DNA from 2 places in the Serratia sarumanii genome. Region 1 is predicted to be linked to the other one. Evidence: predicted binding sites of a transcription regulator. Region 1 holds the regulator's gene; the other holds the start of a gene.

What was found. Region 1 encodes PurR, which represses purine synthesis genes. Its sites were predicted from a motif close to CANGCAAACGTTTGCNTG; they were not measured.
Region 2: a site for PurR is predicted at 2,499-2,516, ahead of cvpA (colicin V production protein). Genes of this name have one in related genera too.

What each region holds. Positions count from the first base shown of each region.
Region 1 is NZ_CP124750.1:2,213,412-2,227,042, forward strand. Features, by position in the region: gene punR (DNA-binding transcriptional activator PunR) at 1-610, shown strand, start outside; gene purR (HTH-type transcriptional repressor PurR) at 607-1,632, opposite strand; gene cydH (cytochrome bd-I oxidase subunit CydH) at 1,957-2,046, shown strand; gene sodB (superoxide dismutase [Fe]) at 2,108-2,686, opposite strand; gene SSARUM_RS10625 (C40 family peptidase) at 2,886-3,704, opposite strand; gene SSARUM_RS10630 (Grx4 family monothiol glutaredoxin) at 4,121-4,468, shown strand; gene rnt (ribonuclease T) at 4,537-5,220, opposite strand; gene gloA (lactoylglutathione lyase) at 5,300-5,707, opposite strand; gene nemA (alkene reductase) at 6,045-7,148, opposite strand; gene SSARUM_RS10650 (TetR/AcrR family transcriptional regulator) at 7,238-7,858, opposite strand; gene eptA (phosphoethanolamine transferase EptA) at 7,962-9,599, opposite strand; gene SSARUM_RS10660 (NAD(P)-dependent oxidoreductase) at 9,738-10,379, opposite strand; gene SSARUM_RS10665 (LysR substrate-binding domain-containing protein) at 10,519-11,448, shown strand; gene SSARUM_RS10670 (DUF1289 domain-containing protein) at 11,472-11,711, shown strand; gene SSARUM_RS10675 (aldo/keto reductase) at 11,811-12,707, shown strand; gene SSARUM_RS10680 (polyurethane esterase) at 12,768-13,631, opposite strand, start outside.
Region 2 is NZ_CP124750.1:3,483,013-3,488,257, forward strand. Features, by position in the region: gene SSARUM_RS16545 (UbiX family flavin prenyltransferase) at 1-270, opposite strand, end outside; gene purF (amidophosphoribosyltransferase) at 402-1,919, opposite strand; gene cvpA (colicin V production protein) at 1,941-2,441, opposite strand; gene dedD (cell division protein DedD) at 2,676-3,413, opposite strand; gene folC (bifunctional tetrahydrofolate synthase/dihydrofolate synthase) at 3,414-4,679, opposite strand; gene accD (acetyl-CoA carboxylase, carboxyltransferase subunit beta) at 4,871-5,245, opposite strand, start outside.

The sequences.
Region 1 (13,631 bases):
GGATTTCTACCGTCATTTCCCCGACGTCGAATTGATGCTGCAACCCGAAGTGTTCAACGGCGTGTGGGATGCCTTGGTGGATGGCAGGGCGGACATGGCGATCGGCGCCACGCGCGCGGTGCCGGTCGGCGGCGGCTTCGCCTTCCGCGACATGGGTTATATGAACTGGCTGTGTGTGGCCAGCCCGCAACATCCTCTCGCGCAGTTGACGGGGCCGCTGAATGACGATCAGCTGCGGCCGTACCCTTCGCTTTGCCTGGAGGACACCTCTCGCAATCTGCCCAAGCGCGTCACCTGGACGCTGGATAACCAGCGGCGGCTGGTGGTGCCGGACTGGACTTCGGCGCTCGACTGTCTGTGCGCCGGGCTGTGCGTCGGCATGATGCCGGCGCATCGGGCGCTGCCGCGGGTGCAGCGCGGTGAGCTGACGGCGTTGCAGCTGCAGCAGCCGTTTCCCGCCAGCCCTTGCTGCCTGACCTGGCAGCAGGATAAACCGTCACCGGCGATGAGCTGGCTGCTGGCGTATCTGGGCGATGGGGAGACGCTGAATCAGGAGTGGCTGAGCGAGGTGGAACCGGAAGCCGCGCAGGCTTCCGGCGCGGGGGATTAGCGGCGGTAGTCGATGAACGGGCCGTCGGCGACCGAGCGGCGTTCGATCAGCTTCGGATGCACTTCGATCACCTGCGACTCTTCGCGTTTACTGATAATGCGATCCAGCAGCATGGTGAAGGCCATTTCGCCCAGACGCTCTTTCGGCTGGTGAATGGTGGTCAGCGCCGGGGTGAAGTAGCGAGCGTTGCGCACGTTGTCATAGCCGATCACGGAAATATCCTGCGGCACCCGCAGCCCCAGCTCGTCGGCCGCGCAGATGGCGCCCATCGCCATGATATCGCCGCCGCAGAATACCGCGGTCGGCCGCTGTTTTTGCGACAGGATTTGGTGCATCGCCTTGTAGCCGGACTCCGGCTCGAAGTCACCCTGGACGATCCACTCTTCGCGAATGTCGATATGCGCTTCCTGCAGCGCCTTCATAAAGCCCTGATGACGGCCGCCGCCAGTGTTGCGCGACAGCTGGCCCGGAATGGCGCCGATATCGCGGTGGCCGCGCTCGATCAGGTAACGGCCGGCCAGATAGCCGCCTTCGAACGCGTTATCGATGATGGTGTCGGTGAAGTCGCCGCGCGCGGCGCCCCAGTCCATCACCACCATCGGGATGTTGCGGTAATCTTCCAGCATGCCCAGCAGCTGATCCGGGTACTCGGAGCACATGACCAACAGGCCGTCGACGCGCTTTTGCGCCAGCATCGCCAGGTAGGCGCGCTGCTTGTCCAGATTGTTGTGCGAGTTGCACAGGATCAGGGTGTAGCCTTTGCTGTAGCAGCTGTTTTCCACCGCCTCGATCACTTCGGCAAAGTAGGGCGCTTCGCTCGAGGTGGCCAGCAGGCCGATCGACTTGGTGTGATTGACTTTCAGGCTGCGCGCCACGGCGCTCGGCGAGTAGTGCAGCTCTTTGATGGCGGCCCACACGGCCGCTTTGGTCTCTTCGGCGACGAAACGAGTCTTATTGATGACGTGCGAAACGGTGGTGGTGGAAACGCCCGCGCGTTTGGCCACATCTTTAATCGTTGCCATGTAAGGAATGACTCCTGAACTCACATGTTTACAGCATGTAAGTGTGATGTTAATCGTTTGCCTACGTAGATCCTTCTCCAGAGAAGCGAAAACTGAGTTTTTAGTGTGTTGAAGTCTTCAGCGCTTAATCAGGAGGGGCATGGATGCCGGTACGCAGTTGTGAACTGCGAATTTTGTCGCATATTGAACAAAAGTGGAAGAGGTAATCGAGATTATAAACCGGGAAATGATAACAAGATTTTATCGGCGAACTGTGGGAAAATGATTTGACGTACTAATTGTACGCCTTTTATCCTTAGGAAAGCCCATTTTAAAGGAGTTGTCATGGATACCGAATTGAAGATGTCGCTGTTCACCACCGTCTGCGCGTTGGCGGTCATTATCGCTTTCAGCTTCGTTGCCGCGTTGAACTGATTTACCCCCGGTTATAAAAAAGGCGCAGCCTGGCTGCGCCCCATCACCTCAGAACCTGCGCTTACGCCAGGTTTTCCGCTGCGAAGGTCCAGTTGACCAACGCCCAGAAGTTTTCCAGGTATTTTGGACGCGCATTGCGGTAATCGATGTAATACGCGTGTTCCCACACGTCAACGGTCAGCAGCGGTTTGTCTTCACCGGTCAGCGGGGTGGCCGCGTTGGAGGTGTTGACGATCGCCAGCGCGCCGTCCGGTTTTTTCACCAGCCAGGTCCAACCGGCGCCGAAGTTTTTCACTGCGGCATCGGTAAACTGCTCTTTGAACGCAGCGAAAGAGCCGAAGGATTTGACGATCGCCGCCGCCAGTTCGCCCTGCGGTTCACCGCCGCCCTGTGGCGACAGGCAGTGCCAGTAGAAGGTGTGGTTCCACACCTGCGCGGCGTTGTTGAAGACGCCGCCGTTTGAGGTCTTGATGATCTCTTCGAGCGATTTGCCTTCGAACTCGCTGCCTTTCACCAGGTTGTTCAGGTTAACCACGTAGGTGTTATGGTGTTTGCCGTAGTGGTATTCCAGGGTCTCGGCGGAGATGTGCGGCTCGAGCGCGTTTTTCTCATACGGTAATGCAGGTAATTCAAACGACATTGCTTCCTCCTTTACAGCGCCACTCTTTTTCCGCCGGAGCGGGAGCCGAATGGGCCGTTTTTTATTGTGGTCTTTCAATCTTAACAATTTTCATCATAAAAAACAGGAAGAAAAGCGAGAAATGCGCGTGAGGCGGTGTGAGGGGTGATAGCTTGAGCAGGCGGTTGCGACCGGGGCCGCAACCGCGCAGAGCAGGGAATTAACGAATGGTTTTCGGCGTTACTACGCGGCGCGCGCCGATGTAGTGGTTTTGCCAATAGTCGTTGTCGAGCTGGCTGATGCGGATCTCTTCGCCGGTGCGCGGCGACTGGATGAATTTGCCGTTGCCGAGATAAACGCCGACATGATCCGCCACGCCGCGGTTGTTGATGCGGAAGAACACCAGATCGCCACTTTCCAGTTCGCTTTTCTTGATCGGCGCCGCGTCGCGCAGGTGGTACATCTCGTTGGCGGTGCGCGGCATCTTGATTTTTACCACGTCTTTATAGGCGTAATAGATAAGGCCGCTGCAGTCGAAACCGGTGCGCGGCGAGCTGCCGCCCCAGCGGTAAGGTTTGCCCATCTGGCCCATCAGCTTGGCCATCGCGGTCTGCTTGGCATGCTGATAGCGTTTTTTGTGCGCCGGGCTGAGTTTCAACGGTTTTTCATCACGCGCCAGCTTGGCGGTGGCCATACCGGCTTCGCGGTGGCGGCCGTAGCCTTTTTTGTAGCCCTTTTTCGGCGGGGTGACTTTAATCTTGGCGGTTTTCTGCGCTTTGGCCTTGGGTTTGGCGCTGGCGATCTTTTTCGCGCTTTTCTCGCTTTTCGCCTTGGCGGTCTTGGTTTTTTTCGCGGGGGCCGTCACTTTGGCTTTTTTAGCGGTTTTGTCCGCTTTCTTTTTTCTGCGGTCATCGGGCCGCGCTTCATTAGCATGGCTTTTACGCTGCTCGGCGGCAACACGCGCCTGTGGCGCAGCGTGCGCCAAATTGAAGAAGAGCTGCGTAAACAGCAGCGCAAAGAGCGTAAGAATTAAACGCATGTCGACGTCACCAACCTTGGCCCCGAAACGGATATCGAAAGAGTTACAGTATTCCCGAATTTCGCCATATAAAACAGCGAAGAACTCATAAATAATAATCCATATTGTGAGAAAACGTTAATGACATTTTTTTTGGTTCAAAATCAGCCCGTTGGTGTATGAAAAAGCGCCGGCAGGGGGCTATGGATATAATTAATCCGCGCCGTCACCGCCGCGCAATATATTAGTGAAATGGTCGGATTAAAAATGTTATTCTCAACGTATGTTTTGACCGGAATGACGTGGCCGGTGAAACGCGATCGGCGGCGGGTGAATATCCTTGCAAAAGATGGCGTTTTCTTGCGACTGTTCCAGCCGCTACAATAGCCCGCGTGATGCATGTTGTAGCCATGAAATGTGGCTTGAGGAAGCAATAAATGACGACGACACTTGAAAAAATTCAGCACCAGATCGCTGAAAACCCGATTCTGCTGTACATGAAAGGTTCGCCAAAGCTGCCGAGCTGCGGCTTCTCCGCACAGGCTGTGCAAGCGCTGTCCGCCTGCGGCGAGCGTTTCGCTTACGTGGACATTCTGCAGAACCCGGACATCCGCGCCGAGCTGCCAAAATACGCCAACTGGCCGACGTTCCCGCAGCTGTGGGTAGACGGTGAGCTGGTCGGCGGTTGCGATATCATTATCGAAATGTATCAGCGCGGCGAACTGCAGCAGCTGATCAAAGAAACGGCAGAAAAGTATAAAGCGCAGGAAGACCAGCAGTCTTAATCGACGGGCTTGCGGTTATCGCGTAACGGGCGGCGCCAGTGCAAACTGGGCCGCCTTTTTTGTTGGGCTTATTCGGCGAGATCGCCGGCGGGCAGCGGCCAACCGCCGAGACGTTTCCAGCGGTTAACCAGCTCGCAAAACAGCAGGGCGGTTTGCTCGGTGTCGTACAGCGCAGAGTGCGCCTGGCTGCTGTCGAACGGCATTCCGGCCGCGATACAGGCCTTCGCCAACACCGTTTGGCCCAGCACCAGGCCGCTCAGCGCGGCGGTGTCGAAGGTAGCGAACGGATGGAACGGGTTGCGCTTCAGGCCTGCGCGTTCGGCCGCGGCCATCAGGAAGCTGTGATCGAAGTTGGCGTTGTGCGCCACGATAATGGCCCGGTTGCAACCGCGATCCTTGAGCCCTTTGCGCACCGCTTTGAAAATGGCGTGCAGCGCGTCATATTCGCTGACCGCGCCGCGCAGCGGGTTGTGCGGATCGATGCCGTTAAACGCCAGCGCTTCCGGCTGCAGGTTGGCGCCCTCGAAAGGCTCCACGTGGAAGTGCAGGGTCTCGTCCCGCTGCAGCCAGCCATCTTCATCCATTTTCAGCGTGACGGCGGCGATCTCCAGCAACGCATCGGTATTGGCGTTAAAGCCGGCGGTTTCAACATCTATTACTACGGGATAAAACCCACGAAAACGACCACTCAGGGCGTTAAGATCACTTTTCTCGGCCATCAGTTTCTTATCTTCATCGAATGCAGCGCGCATTATGGCAAATTTTGCGCCCGGTTGCAGGCGCTATCGCGCGGAGAATCAGCAGGGCGCTGGTGCGCCCTGAAGGGGAGGCTTAGTGGCCGAGGCCCTGACCGGCGTGTTTGTTTTCGATCAGCTCGATTTTGTAGCCGTCCGGATCCTCGACGAAGGCGATGACCGTGGTGCCGCCTTTCACCGGGCCGGCTTCGCGGGTGACCTTGCCGCCTGCGCGGCGGATGCTGTCGCAGGTGGCGGCAACGTCGTCCACGCCCAGCGCCAGGTGGCCGAAGGCGGTGCCCATGTCGTAGCTGTCGGTGCCCCAGTTATAGGTCAGTTCGATAACCGCACCTTCGCTCTCTTCCGTATAGCCGACGAAAGCCAGGGAGTACTTGTACTCGGGGTTTTCGCTGGTGCGCAGCAGGCGCATGCCTAATACCTTGGTGTAGAAGTCGATGGCGCGTTGCAGATCACCGACGCGGATCATGGTATGGAGTAAGCGCATAATTCCTCTGAATTGGCTGTGCCGTGGCAGACGGCGGGTGGATTGAAGCACAAGCGAGTATAGCCTTGTCCCGCAAGGGAATTCAACGTGACGAGTGAGTGACGATGTCACGTATTAGTTTTCCGTCAACGGTGTCTAAATATTGATCGAGCGTACCGATCGATACAGAGTAATTGATCTGCACAATCAATTATCTATTCCAGCGGCAATCGTGTAAAAATTGAACGGCAATAGAGAACAACACCAGGGAACACCGGCCCGCCTCGTGCGGGCCTTTTTGCGCGCGGCGCACAAAAAAACGGCCATGCGATTGCGTGGCCGTTGGGGTCAGGAAGGGTTACTTCGCCAGAAACGGATAGTCGGTATAGCCTTCGGCGCCGCCGCCGTAGAAGGTTTCCGGCTTAGGTTCGTTCAGCGGAGCGTGCTGACGGAAACGCTCTACCAGATCCGGGTTGGCGATGTAGCTGCGGCCGAAGGCCACCGCGTCGATGAAGCCTTTTTCGATCAACGCTTCGGCTTTCTCGGCGGTGTAGGCGCCGGCGCCGACGATCACCCCGTTAAAGTGGGCGCGCACCGAGTCGCGGAAGGCGTCGGAATACGGTTTGCCGCCGGCCCAGTCCGGTTCGGAGATGTGCAGGTAAGCGATGTTGCGCTTATTCAGCTCTTCCACCAGATACAGCGCCGCTTCTTCCTGATCTTCACCGTTGTCCAGCCCGTTGAACGGCCCCAGCGGCGAGATGCGGATGCCGATGTGTTCGGAACCCCATTCGGCGATGGTGGCGTCGACCACTTCCAGCGTCAGGCGAGTGCGATTCTCGATGCTGCCGCCGTATTGATCGGTACGTTGGTTGGAGGCCGGTGACATGAATTGATGCAGCAAATAGCCGTGCGCCGCATGCAGTTCGATGAAGTCAAAGCCGGCTTCCCGCGCGTTGGCGGTCGCCTGGCGGAAATCGTTGACGATGCCCGGGATCTCGCTGGTTTCGAGCGCACGCGGCGTGGAGGTCGGCACGCGCACCCAGGCGCCGGTTTCATCACGCACGGTGGTGCGGGTTTCGGCGTTGATTGCCGAAGGGGCGACCGGTGCTTGCCCGCCCGGCTGCAGGCTGGCGTGGGAGATGCGGCCTACGTGCCACAGCTGCACGGCAATATGGCCGTTGTTGTCATGCACTGCCTGCGTGATGTTTTTCCATGCGGCGATCTGCTCCGGCGTATGCAACCCCGGCGCGCCGGCGTAGCCTTTCGCCTGGAAGGAAACCTGGGTCGCTTCGGTCACGATCAGGCCGGCGCTGGCGCGCTGTGCATAATATTCCGCCATCAGCGGCGTAGGAATGTCGCCTGGCTCGATGCTGCGCAAACGCGTCAGCGGAGCCATAAACACGCGGTTGGGCAGGGTGATGGCGCCAACCTTCAGCGGAGAGAGCAATTTTTCAGTCTTCATAGTGCATCCTGTATTTAATAGACCGGTCGTCTAGTAATGGGCGATAAAAAACCACGAACTGCATTTTCAATAAAAAGAAATTGTTACCGTTACGCTTGCGGCGGGCGCAGCAGCAACTCGATGCTTTCCAGCGCGCTCGTTAACGGCGCCAGCGAGTGGCGGATCTTGGCGCGCAGCGAGGCACCGAGCCACAGTGAATACAGCGTTTCTGCGGTCGCCGCGGGGCTCATGGCCACCGACAGCGAGCCCTCGGCGATACCGCGCTCGATGGCCTCCTGCAGGTGGCCGATCACGCGAGCGGTGCCCGTTTCCAGCGCATGACGCATCGGTTCCGACAGATCGCTCACCTCGGCGGAAAGCTTCACCGCCAGGCAGGCGTTGTGGCATTCGCTGCGGCAGTGGTAGCTGATAGCCTGAGCGTAATAGCCGAGCAGCTGGTGGCGGGCATCGCCGCGTCTGTCGGCAAACAGCGCCTGCATTTGTGCATCATAATGGGCGAAATAACGTTGCAGCATCGCTTCGCCGAAGGCTTCCTTCGAGCGAAAATAGTGGTAGAACGAGCCTTTCGGCACGCCCGCGGTGGCCAGCAGTTCACTCAGCCCCATGCCGGTAAAGCCCAGGCGCAGGCTGAGGGTTTCGCCGGTGGCGAGCAGATGTTCACGTGTGTCCACGTTGCAATGCGTTGATTTGGTCATCATGGTGCCGAGCATAATAGACCGATTGGTCTAGGTCAATGGGAATAAAAAAACCGGCGCACAAAACGCCGGTTGTCTGCAAACTATTGTGCCCCAGCGGCACGCGGAAGTTAAGCCTTTACGCCGCGTTGCGGCAAGGCTGCAGGATATCCAGCCGGGATTGATATTCGCGGGTCTGTACGTTCAGCATGCCCAACAGGGTGTGGAACAGGTTGTCCTGCGACACGTCGTCTTTTTCCGCCAGCGCGTTCAGGCACTGGCGATCGACGCCGAAATTGCGCTGATAGTCGGCCGACATCCACATCAGGAAAGGCACGTGCGTCTGCTGGCTCGGCGCGAAGACATAGGGCGTGCCGTGCAGATACATGCCGTTTTCCCCCAGCGATTCGCCGTGATCGGACAAATAGACCAGCGCGGTATTGAACCGCCCGTCATACTGCCGCAGCAGCTTGATGGTGGCATCGAGCATCGCGTCGGTATACAGGATGGAGTTGTCATAGGTGTTCACCAGCTGTTCATGGCTGCAATCCTGGATCTGATTGCTGTTGCAGGTCGGCAAAAATGTCTGGAATTCTGGCGTGCTGCGGCGGTAGTAAGCCGGGCCGTGGCTGCCCATCTGGTGCAGCACGATCACGCCGTCGTCTTTCAGGCCATTGATATAGTCGTTCAGCTTGTACAGCAGCGCGTTGTCCATGCAAACCTCGCCGTCGCAGTCCTGCGGCAGTTTCAGCTTGGTCATGTCGATGTGCGGCACCCGGTCGCAGGCGCCTTTGCAGCCGCCGTCGTTATCGCGCCACAGCACGCTGACGCCGGCATGCGCCAGCACGTCGAGCATCCCCTCCTGGTGCGCCGCCTGAGTCGCGTCGTACTCCTTGCGCGGCATGTTGGAGAACATGCAGGGCACGGAGATCGCCGTTTCGGTGCCGCAGGAACTGGCGTTCTTGAAGTAGACCACGTTGTCCTGCTTCAGGCGCGGGTTGGTTTCGCGCCCGTAGCCGCCGAGGGAGAAGTTTTCGGCGCGGGCGGTTTCGCCCACCACCAGGATCACCAGCGTTTTCTTGGCCTGCCCGGCGATCAGCGGCCCTTTGCGCGCGTCCTCGCCGATCTTGACCAGCGGCAGATTGCGGGTGAAGTAACGCTGTTCGGTAAACTTGATGGTGCCGGCGACGAAGTTGGAAGGGGTCAACATCTTCACCACGCTTTTATTGTTGCGGATCAGCGAAGCATAGTCTTTGTAGAACAGCGCGGCGACGATCAGGATCACCGCCAGCGACAGCATGACGTTGGCGGCGCGCAGTCCAACCATGTACCACCAGGGGCGAGTCTGGCGAATCTGGGTGAAGCAGACCGCTACCGCCGGCAGAATGCCGAACAGCGCCAGCCACAATCCCATGCGCGGCGTCAGCAGCGCCGTCGCCTCCTGAGGGTTGGTTTCGAAGGCGTTTTGCATCATGTTGCCGTCGATCACCACACCATAGCTGAACATGAAATAGTTGGCTGCGGCGCTGCCGAGCAAGAAAAAGATGATCAGCGGCTTGCGCAGGTAGGGCACGGTCAACACGCTGAAGATGATATTCAGCGCACAGAAGATCACCACCGGCATGCTGGCAGCGAAAATCACGCTGTGGACGCTATCGAAGGTGATATACGACCAGGCGCGATGCAGGAATAACGCGTTTTGAAACAGAGTGAAGAACAGGGCGGTGGCGAGGGTAAAACCGAGGCTGTTGCACCGTAAGCGTTGACGTAACCACATTGCCGAATCGGGATCCTGAAAGTAGATAATGCTTTGAAATCTACCGGATGAAACTTAAGGAAACCTTAGAAACTCAGAATATTGGCGGCGGAGCCTGTGCGGAAAACGCCAGGCCGAGCGGCCTGGCGGTGGGGCGGTTTAGTAGGCGGCGGTGAATTGCGCGCGAATAAACTGAGGCTTTTCAATTTCATCAACGATAGCGACCGCCAGGTCTTCTACCGAAATGCTGGCCGGCGCTTCGCCGTTCATCAACAGTTGCGTGGTGCCGAGGCGGAACTGGCCGGTGCGTTTGCCCGGCTCCAGCAGGGCGGCCGGCGAGAGATAGGTCCAGTCGAGCGCCGATTCATTGCGCAGTTTGTTGCGCAGATCGCGCACCGCCTGCGCGCCGGGGCGGATATTTTCCGGGAACTGCGGTGTATCCACCAGTTCAACGCCGGGCGCCACTTCCAGGCTGCCGGCGCCGCCGACCACCAGCAGGCGCTTGACGCCGGCCTGTTCGACCGCGGTGAGGATCTGTTGGGCGCCGCGGAGGGTTTTCTCATACAGGTTGTCTTCGCCCCAGCCGGGGTTGTAGGCGCTGATCGCCGCATCCTGACCGCGCAATTGCCCCGCCAGCCAGGCGGTATCGGCAACGTCGCCCAGCGCGACGGTCAGGTTGGCGTGCTCCGGCAAATCTTTTTTCTGGCGGGCGATTGCCGTCACCTGAATACCGCGAGCCAGCGCTTCATCCACCACGCGGCGGCCAACAAAACCGGTTGCTCCAATAATGGCTACTTTCATCTGCATGCTCCTTCGGGGATAGGTTCAGTATCGTGACGCAGGCCGATGTGCCTGCTGCGTGGTGTTTACTCTAGTCCTTAACAATAGCCGTGATTAGTGCCATATTCATGCTTTCTTGATTAAGTAAAACTTCATAATCGTGGATAAACTCAATCGAATGGCGGTATTCGCCACCGTGGTGGCGGAGGGATCGCTGGCCGGCGCGGCGCGGCGGCTGGGCATGACGCCGTCGGCGGTCAGCCAGCACATGCGCTCGCTGGAGAAGGCGCTTGGGGTGCCGTTGCTGCATCGCTCCACCCGCCGTCTGGCGCTGACCGAGGCCGGGGCGGCGTTCTACCCCGGCTGCGAGGCGATGCTGCAACAGGCGCAGCAGGCGGAGCAGCGGCTGGCGGAATTGCGGGATACGCTGGTGGGCGAGCTGCGCATCGCCACCCCGGTCGGCATCGGCGGCCGATCGCTTGCGGAGGCGCTGGCGCCGCTGTTGCAGGCGCACCCCAAGCTGACGCTGCGGGTGCTGGCGGACGATCGCATCGTCGATATGATAGAGCAGCGGGTCGACATCGCGCTGCGGGCCAACCGTCAACTGGCGGACGCCAATATGATCGCGCATCCGCTGACGGCGTGGCCGATGGTGCTGTGCGCCGCGCCGCGTTATCTCAGCCAGCATGGGGTGCCGGAAAAGCCGCAGGATTTGGTGCAGCACCGCTGGATCTCCAGCGGCTACAACGGGGCCCATCTGGACTTGCTGCACCAGTCCGGCCAGCAGGTTAAGCTGCGGCTGGCGGAAGGGCAGATCGTCAGCGAGAGCATGAACGTGATGCGCGCCTTTACCCGCGCCGGGCTGGGCATTTCCGTTCAGCCGCTGTATGAAATTGGCGACGAGCTTCAGCGCGGCGAGCTGTTGCTGCTGTTGCCTGAGTGGCGGCCGGCGCCGCTGCGGCTGCACGCGCTGACGCTCGAGCGCAACGTGCCGGAGAAAAGCCGCCAGGCGCTGCGCTATTTGCGCGACTATTTTCGCCGCAATGGCGAAAAGGGACTTGCCAGCGGCGGCGATGGCGTCTTCAATTAGCAAGAGAACGCAGGAGGAGCCCCGTGGCGCAGCAGCTTGAGTTTTTCGACATTCCCAGCCCGTGTCGCGGCATTTGCCAGGCCGACGATCGCGGATTCTGCCGTGGCTGCCTGCGCAGCCGCGAGGAGCGTTTTGGCTGGATGAACATGAGCGACGCGCAAAAGCGCGAGGTGCTGCGCCTGTGCCGTCAGCGCTTCCTGCGCCTGCAGCGCGCCAATAAAGCGCCCGACGAGCCGCTGCCGGAGCAGCCGTCGCTGTTTTAACCTTTCCTGATCTGCCGCACGTTCGTGTGGCTTACCGCTTCCCTGTGCCTCACCGGCTTGTGTATGCTGACTGGCAACTAATGTCATGAGGTTTTCGCAATGGTAGAACGTATTCGTCTCGCGCCGCAGGGGCCTGAATTTTCCCGCATGATTTGCGGTTACTGGCGGTTGATGGAGTGGGGCATGTCGCCGCAGCAGCTGCTGACGTTCATCGAACAGCATGTCGAACTGGGCGTCACCACCGCCGATCACGCCGATATCTATGGCGGCTATGCCTGCGAACAGGCGTTCGGCGACGCGCTGCGCCTGAAGCCGGCGCTGCGCCAGTCGCTGGAGCTGGTGAGCAAATGCGGCATCGCCACCACCGCCAAGCCCGGTAACCCGATCGGCCACTACATCACCGACCGCGACCATATCGTACAGAGCGCGGAGCAGTCGCTCCGCCATCTGCATACCGACTACCTCGATCTGCTGCTGATCCACCGGCCGGATCCGTTGATGGACGCCGACGACGTGGCCGAAGCCTTTGTTGCGCTGCACAAAAGCGGCAAGGTGCGCCATTTCGGCGTCTCCAACTTTACGCCCGCGCAGTTCCAGCTGCTGCAGTCGCGCCTGCCGTTCTCGCTGGCGACCAATCAGGTGGAGATCTCGCCGATTCACCAACCGGCTATTCTCGACGGCACGCTCGACCAGTGCCAGCAACTGCGCATCAAGCCGATGGCCTGGTCCTGCCTGGGCGGCGGGCGCCTGTTCAACGACGCCGAGTTCCAGCCGCTGCGCGACGAGCTGCAGCGGGTGGCGCAAGAAATCGGCGCCGAGACCATCGAGCAGGTGGTGTACGCCTGGGTGATGCGCTTGCCGTCGTCGCCGCTGCCGATTATCGGTTCCGGCAAGATTGAGCGGGTGCGTTCGGCGCTGAAGGCGCAGAAACTGGTGCTGAACCGCCAGCAGTGGTTCCGCATTCGCAAGGCGGCGCTGGGGTATGACGTGCCTTAAGGCGGAGTAAAAAAGAGCAAAGCCGGGCGGCGAAAGCACCCGGCTTTTTTACGTCGATCTTTAGGCCAACACCACCTGATCGGTGTTGAAGTGATCGAGCGAGACGCCGATCAGCGTGACCTGGCTGTGGCCGAAGGCCAGCACCAGATCGTCGTTTTGCTGCGTGGCGTAGTCGCGGATATTCCCGCTGGCGCCTTCGGTGCCGACAAACACCAGCTTATCGGTGGCGTTGAAGCCATACAGCTGATCGCGGCCAAAGTCACCGCTGAACAGGAAGGTATTGCCGTTGCCAACGCCCTTCAGGATGTCATCGCCGCTGCCGCCGACGAAGGTCAGGTTGCCGCCGGCGTGGCCGTTAAGGGTGTCGTTGCCGGCGTTGCCGAATAGCCAGGCGTCGTGGCTGCGAGCCTGCAGGACGTCATCGCCGTCGCCGCCGGCGGTGGCGGCGGCATAGGCTTTGAGGCCAGAGTCCGATTTCAATCCGGCGGCGGTCACCTGATGGTCCACCTGTTTGTTGAAGATAAGCCACGAGGTTTCTTTGCTGCGCAGGGTGCTGATGTCGTCCGCCAGCGTAATGCCGCCTTTGGCGTCGCGCAGGTAAAGCGTGTTGCCGTCGTAGGCGACCTCGGTGTTTTTCAACGCCTGTTGGGTATCGAAGATATTGTGGCCTTTGCCGCCGGCGATCAGGTTGTAGCCGCCTGCATCGCGGAAGATATCGTCGCCGTCGCGCCCCTCGAGATAGTCGTTGCCTTTGCCGCCCTTGATCAGATCATTGCCGTCGCTGCCGATGATAAACGTCGGCCCGCTGTGCGTTTCCGCGTTGCGGTTCAGGTCTTCCACCCAGGTATTGCCGCGCGTCACGTTCGACAGGTTGGAGACGATGATGGTCGAGTCTTTGTCGGTCAGCGAATAAAACTCGGAGTT
Region 2 (5,245 bases), 1.3 Mb from region 1:
TTTGACTGAGCAAGGTAAAATCGCCATGCCCAGGGTTTTGAAGGAGCCGGAGGAAATGCCGGCGGCGATGTCGCGCGCATCGTGCACCACGTCGGCCAGCGCCTGCACTTCCCGCAGGCTGTACGGCGTTTCCAGCGCCAGCGTCTGTCTTGCCGCGTTGCTCATCACCAGATGGGTTTCCACCTCTGCGACGTCGCGCAAAACCTGTAACAGGCGCACGCCGTAGATGGCGCCGCTGGCGCCGGAAATGCCGATGATGAGTCGTTTCATGGAAAATGGCCTCTGCCGTAAAAAGTAAGATCAGGCAGACTTTGCCGCAATGGCGAGGGATAAGCAAGTCAGAGGAGCAAGGCGCACCGCCGCAGACGCGGCGATGCACCCTGATGGATCAACGCAGGCGGTTAGCCTTCGTTATGCAGTTCCAGATTTTCCGCTTCGGTTTGCACCCGCAGCGCCTTGGCGTCGTCGCTGCGCAGCGACTCCAGGTATTCCAGATAGCTTTGATCGACGTCTTTGGTCACGTAGATGCCGTTGAACACCGAGCATTCGAACTGGGTGATGTCCGGGTTCTCTTCGCGCACCGCTTCGATCAGATCGTCCAGATCCTGGAAGATCAGCCCGTCGGCGCCGATAATCTGGCGGATTTCATCCACTTCGCGCCCGTGGGCGATCAGTTCGTTGGCGCTCGGCATGTCGATGCCGTAAACGTTCGGGAAACGCACTTCCGGCGCGGCGGAAGCCAGGTACACCCGCTTGGCGCCCGCTTCGCGCGCCATCTCGACGATCTGTTCCGACGTGGTGCCGCGCACGATGGAGTCATCCACCAGCAGCACGTTCTTGTCGCGGAACTCGGCGCGATTGGCGTTCAGCTTGCGGCGCACCGACTGACGACGCGCCTGCTGGCCCGGCATGATGAAGGTGCGGCCGACGTAGCGGTTCTTCACAAAGCCCTGGCGGTAGGGCTTCTCGAGAATGCGCGCGATCTCCAGCGCGATGTCGCAGGAGGTTTCCGGAATCGGGATCACCACGTCGATATCCAGATCTTCCCACTCACGGGCAATCTTCTCGCCCAGCTTCTGGCCCATGCGCACGCGGGCGCTGTAGACCGAGATCTTGTCCATAAAGGAGTCCGGGCGCGCGAAATAAACGTATTCGAACAGGCACGGGTTGGTTTTCGGGTTCTCTGCGCACTGGCGGGTGAACAGCTGGCCCTTGGTGGTGATATACACCGCTTCGCCCGGCGCCACGTCGCGCAGGAACTCAAAGCCCAGGGTATCCAGCGCCACGCTTTCGGAAGCCACCATGTACTCGCTGCGGCCATCCTCCAGCGTGCGCTTGCCGATCACCAGTGGGCGAATGCCGTTCGGATCGCGGAACGCCAGCAGACCGTGGCCGATGATCATCGCCACGCAGGCGTAAGCGCCGCGCAGTTGCTGATGCATGGCGGCGACCGCGGTAAAGATGTTGTCGGCCTCCAGCGGGTAGTGCGGGAAACGGTCCAGCTCGCTGGCCAGCACGTTCAGCAGGATTTCCGAGTCGGAGGTGGTGTTGACATGGCGGCGGCCGCTTTCGAACAGCTTTTGGCGCAGCTCATGGGCGTTGGTCAAGTTGCCATTGTGGGCCAGCGTAATGCCGAACGGCGAGTTGACGTAGAAAGGCTGGGCCTCAGAGGCGCTCGAGCTGCCGGCCGTCGGGTAACGCACATGGCCAATGCCCATGTTGCCCTGCAAGCGTTGCATATGGCGCGCCTCAAACACATCCTTCACCAGGCCGTTGGCTTTACGCAAACGGAACCCGTTGTGGGCGTCAATGGTGACGATGCCTGCGGCATCCTGGCCACGGTGCTGAAGCACCGTCAGCGCATCATAAATCGACTGGTTTACCGGCATGAAACCGGCGATACCGACAATACCGCACATGTTGTCTTTTCCTCATCAGCGCTACCGCCCCGGCAATTGGGTCGGCAAGAAACTCGACGTGCTCTGCAGGTAGTCAAAGAACCACCTGATGACGTAACTGAACTGGGGAATGAGCTGCGACTGTTTCCAGTCGGCACTCTGTGAAAAGCCGGTAAAGGTATCCAGGAAGAACAGGATCGCCGCGACGATCAATACTCCGCGCAGCGCGCCGAAGCAGATGCCCAGCACCCGATCGGTGCCCGACAACCCGGTTTTCTCTACCAGTGAGCTAATCACATAGTTAACAATAGCCCCTACGATCAAGGTCGCGATGAACAAAATCGCGATCGCGATGCCGTTTCGCACCAGTTCATCTTCAAAACGAGTGAAATAGACCGCAAGGTAAGAGTAGAAATGGCTGGCAACAAAAAACGCACATCCCCATGTCACAAGTGACAATGCTTCGCGAACAAACCCTCGGATCAGGCTCACCAGAGCCGAAAATCCAATTACCGCTATAATGACGTAATCAATCCAGACCATGAACTATTCCAATGATGAATCGCCCCTGCATCCAATTCGCGGCGAATTCTAACAGAAAAAGAAAACGTTTGCGTAGGGGATTTCCTACCACGTTACAAATAAAAAGCGGCGATCAAAAAATTCTCAATCGCCGCGCCTACATAGGTGATTTCGCCTGTAAAAGGCGCGGTTTTTCTCGCTTTCTCTCCACCACTCCTTCATTCAGGGGCGCATCGTGCTGCGCCCCTGCGGGGTTTAACGGCCGTACGGCTTCACCTGCCCGCTCAGCCCGCTGATCGAGTTCAGCGACGGCAACGCCGCCTGCAGCTTCTGCCTGGAGGCGTCCGGGCCGACGTAGATGCGGGTTATCTGCCCCTGCACCGGCGTTGACGGCACGGTGAAGGCGCGGTAGCCCGAGAGGCGCAGCGAGGCGACAATCTCGTTCGCCTTGGCGGCGTTCTTCAGCGCCCCGAGCTGCACGACATAGGCTTGCCCTGCCGGCGCTTTTTCTTCCGCCGGTTTCGGCTGCGGCGCTGGCTCAGGTTTCGGCGTCGGCTCCGGCTTCGGCACCGGCTTCACTTCCACCGGCTTCGGTTGCGGTGCCGGTTTCGGTTTCACTTCCACCGGTTTGGTTTCCACCGGTTTCGGCTTGGGCTGCGGCACCGGCTGAGGACGCGTCTCGACCGGCGGCGGCGCCACCTGCGTCGGCTGCTGAGCGCTCTGCCGCACCGCCTGTTGCGCCGCCGCTTCATTGGCCGCCTGCTGCTCGACCAGCGCGCCCGCCCCTTCCGGCGGCTGCGCCGGCAGCGGTTGCGTCACCGGCGGCAGCACGTCGTTCTCTTCGACATCGCCCGGTTTCGGCACCAACGGAATGGCCGCAAATTCATCCTCGTAATGCTTCTTTTTGCCGTCCAGCAGCCCTGGCAGGATGATCACCCCCAGCGCCACCAGAATCACGGTTCCGACCAGTCGGTTCTGAAATTTACTCGCCACTCACACTCCCCGCATCTCGTCTAACGCCGCCATCACCTGCGCCACGGTGTGGAACGATCCACAGACGATCACAATATCCTGTTTATCAGCATCCTGCATAGCCTGCCGCCAGGCAGTTTCGACATCATTAAAGCGGCGCGGTTCCTTCAGATGTTGCGCCAGCTGTTCGACGCTGGCGCCGCGCGGCCCGTCGAGCGGCGCGCAGTACCATTCATCCACCTGCTCGCTCAGGCAGGCCAGCGTGCCGGCGATATCCTTGTCCGACAGCATGCCCACCACCGCGCGCACCTTGCCGCCTTCGCGCGGCAGTTTGGCCAGACGCCCGGCCAGATAGCCGGCGGCGTGCGGGTTGTGCGCCACGTCGAGGATCAGCGTCGGCTCCCGCCGCACGATCTGGAAACGCCCCGGCAGCGTCGCCTGCTGCAGCCCGGTGAAGATCGCGCGTTCGTCGATTTCCAGCGGGGAGCAGTTCAGCGCCGCCAGCGCGGTAGCGGCGTTGGCCAGCGGCACATTCGGCGTCGGCAGATCGGTCAGCAGCGTGTCGCCGCCCTGCCACTGCCAGCGATCGCCCTGCTCGCTGAAGCTCCAGGCTTCGCCGCGGCGATACAGCGGCGCGCCCAGCGTTTCGGCAACCTGACGAATGCTCTCCGGCATGTCGGGTTCGCCCACCACCGCCGGCTTGCCGCTGCGGAAAATGCCGGCCTTCTCGCGGCCGATGCTTTCGCGATCGTTGCCCAGCCAGTCGGTGTGATCGAGCGCGATGCTGGTAATCACCGCCACGCTCGGATCGACGATGTTGGTGGCGTCGAGTCGCCCGCCCAGGCCCACTTCCAGGATCACCACGTCGAGCCGCGCCTGTTTGAACAGCTGCAGCGCCGACAGGGTGCCGAATTCGAAATAGGTCAGCGACGTTTCGCCGCGGCCGGCCTCAATGGCGGCGAACGAGCGGCTGTGCTCCGCTTCGCTCAGCTCTTCCCCCTGAATGCGCACGCGTTCGGTATAGCGCACCAGATGCGGCGAACTGTAGACGCCGACGCGCAGGCCGGCGGCCAGCAGAATGGCTTCGAGGGTGCGACAGGTGGTGCCTTTGCCGTTGGTGCCGGCAACGGTGAACACCGTGGGGGCGGGGGTCAGTAAATCCAGATGCGCCGCGACGCGCTGTACGCGCTCAAGGCCGAGTTCGATCGCCTGGCTGTGCAGACGTTCCAGATAATAAAGCCACGAGCTCAATGGCGACGTGGCTTGGGGAATTTGGTGGTTTTGCATGAGTCCCATCACTGAACTTGGGTTCATTAATCCATCAGGGCACCACCCTCACCGCGGTAAAGGCGATGCGCTTCGTGACTGCCGCCAGCCTGCAAACCGCAGCGAGATAGGCCACGGCTGGCAGGGAACGGGCATCAGCCGTCACTTAGCCACAAAGTGGCGGCTGAACCCGGGCGGGATCTGTCTTTGCCTCAGGCGTCAGCCTGCGGCTCCGGCTCAATGACCGGCGCGGCCTCATCGAAATGCGGCTGCGGCTGGTTGGTCAGCTTGGACAGAATGCTCGCCAACGTTTGGCGCATTTCCGGACGGCGAACGATCATGTCGATCGCGCCTTTTTCGATCAGGAACTCGCTGCGCTGGAAGCCCGGTGGCAGTTTCTCGCGCACGGTCTGCTCGATGACGCGCGGGCCGGCAAAGCCGATCAGCGCTTTCGGCTCGGCGATGTTGATGTCGCCCAGCATCGCCAGGCTGGCGGAAACGCCGCCCATGGTCGGGTCGGTCAGCACGGAGATGTACGGCAAGCCGCGCTCCTGCATCTTGGCCAACGCCGCGCTGGTTTTCGCCAT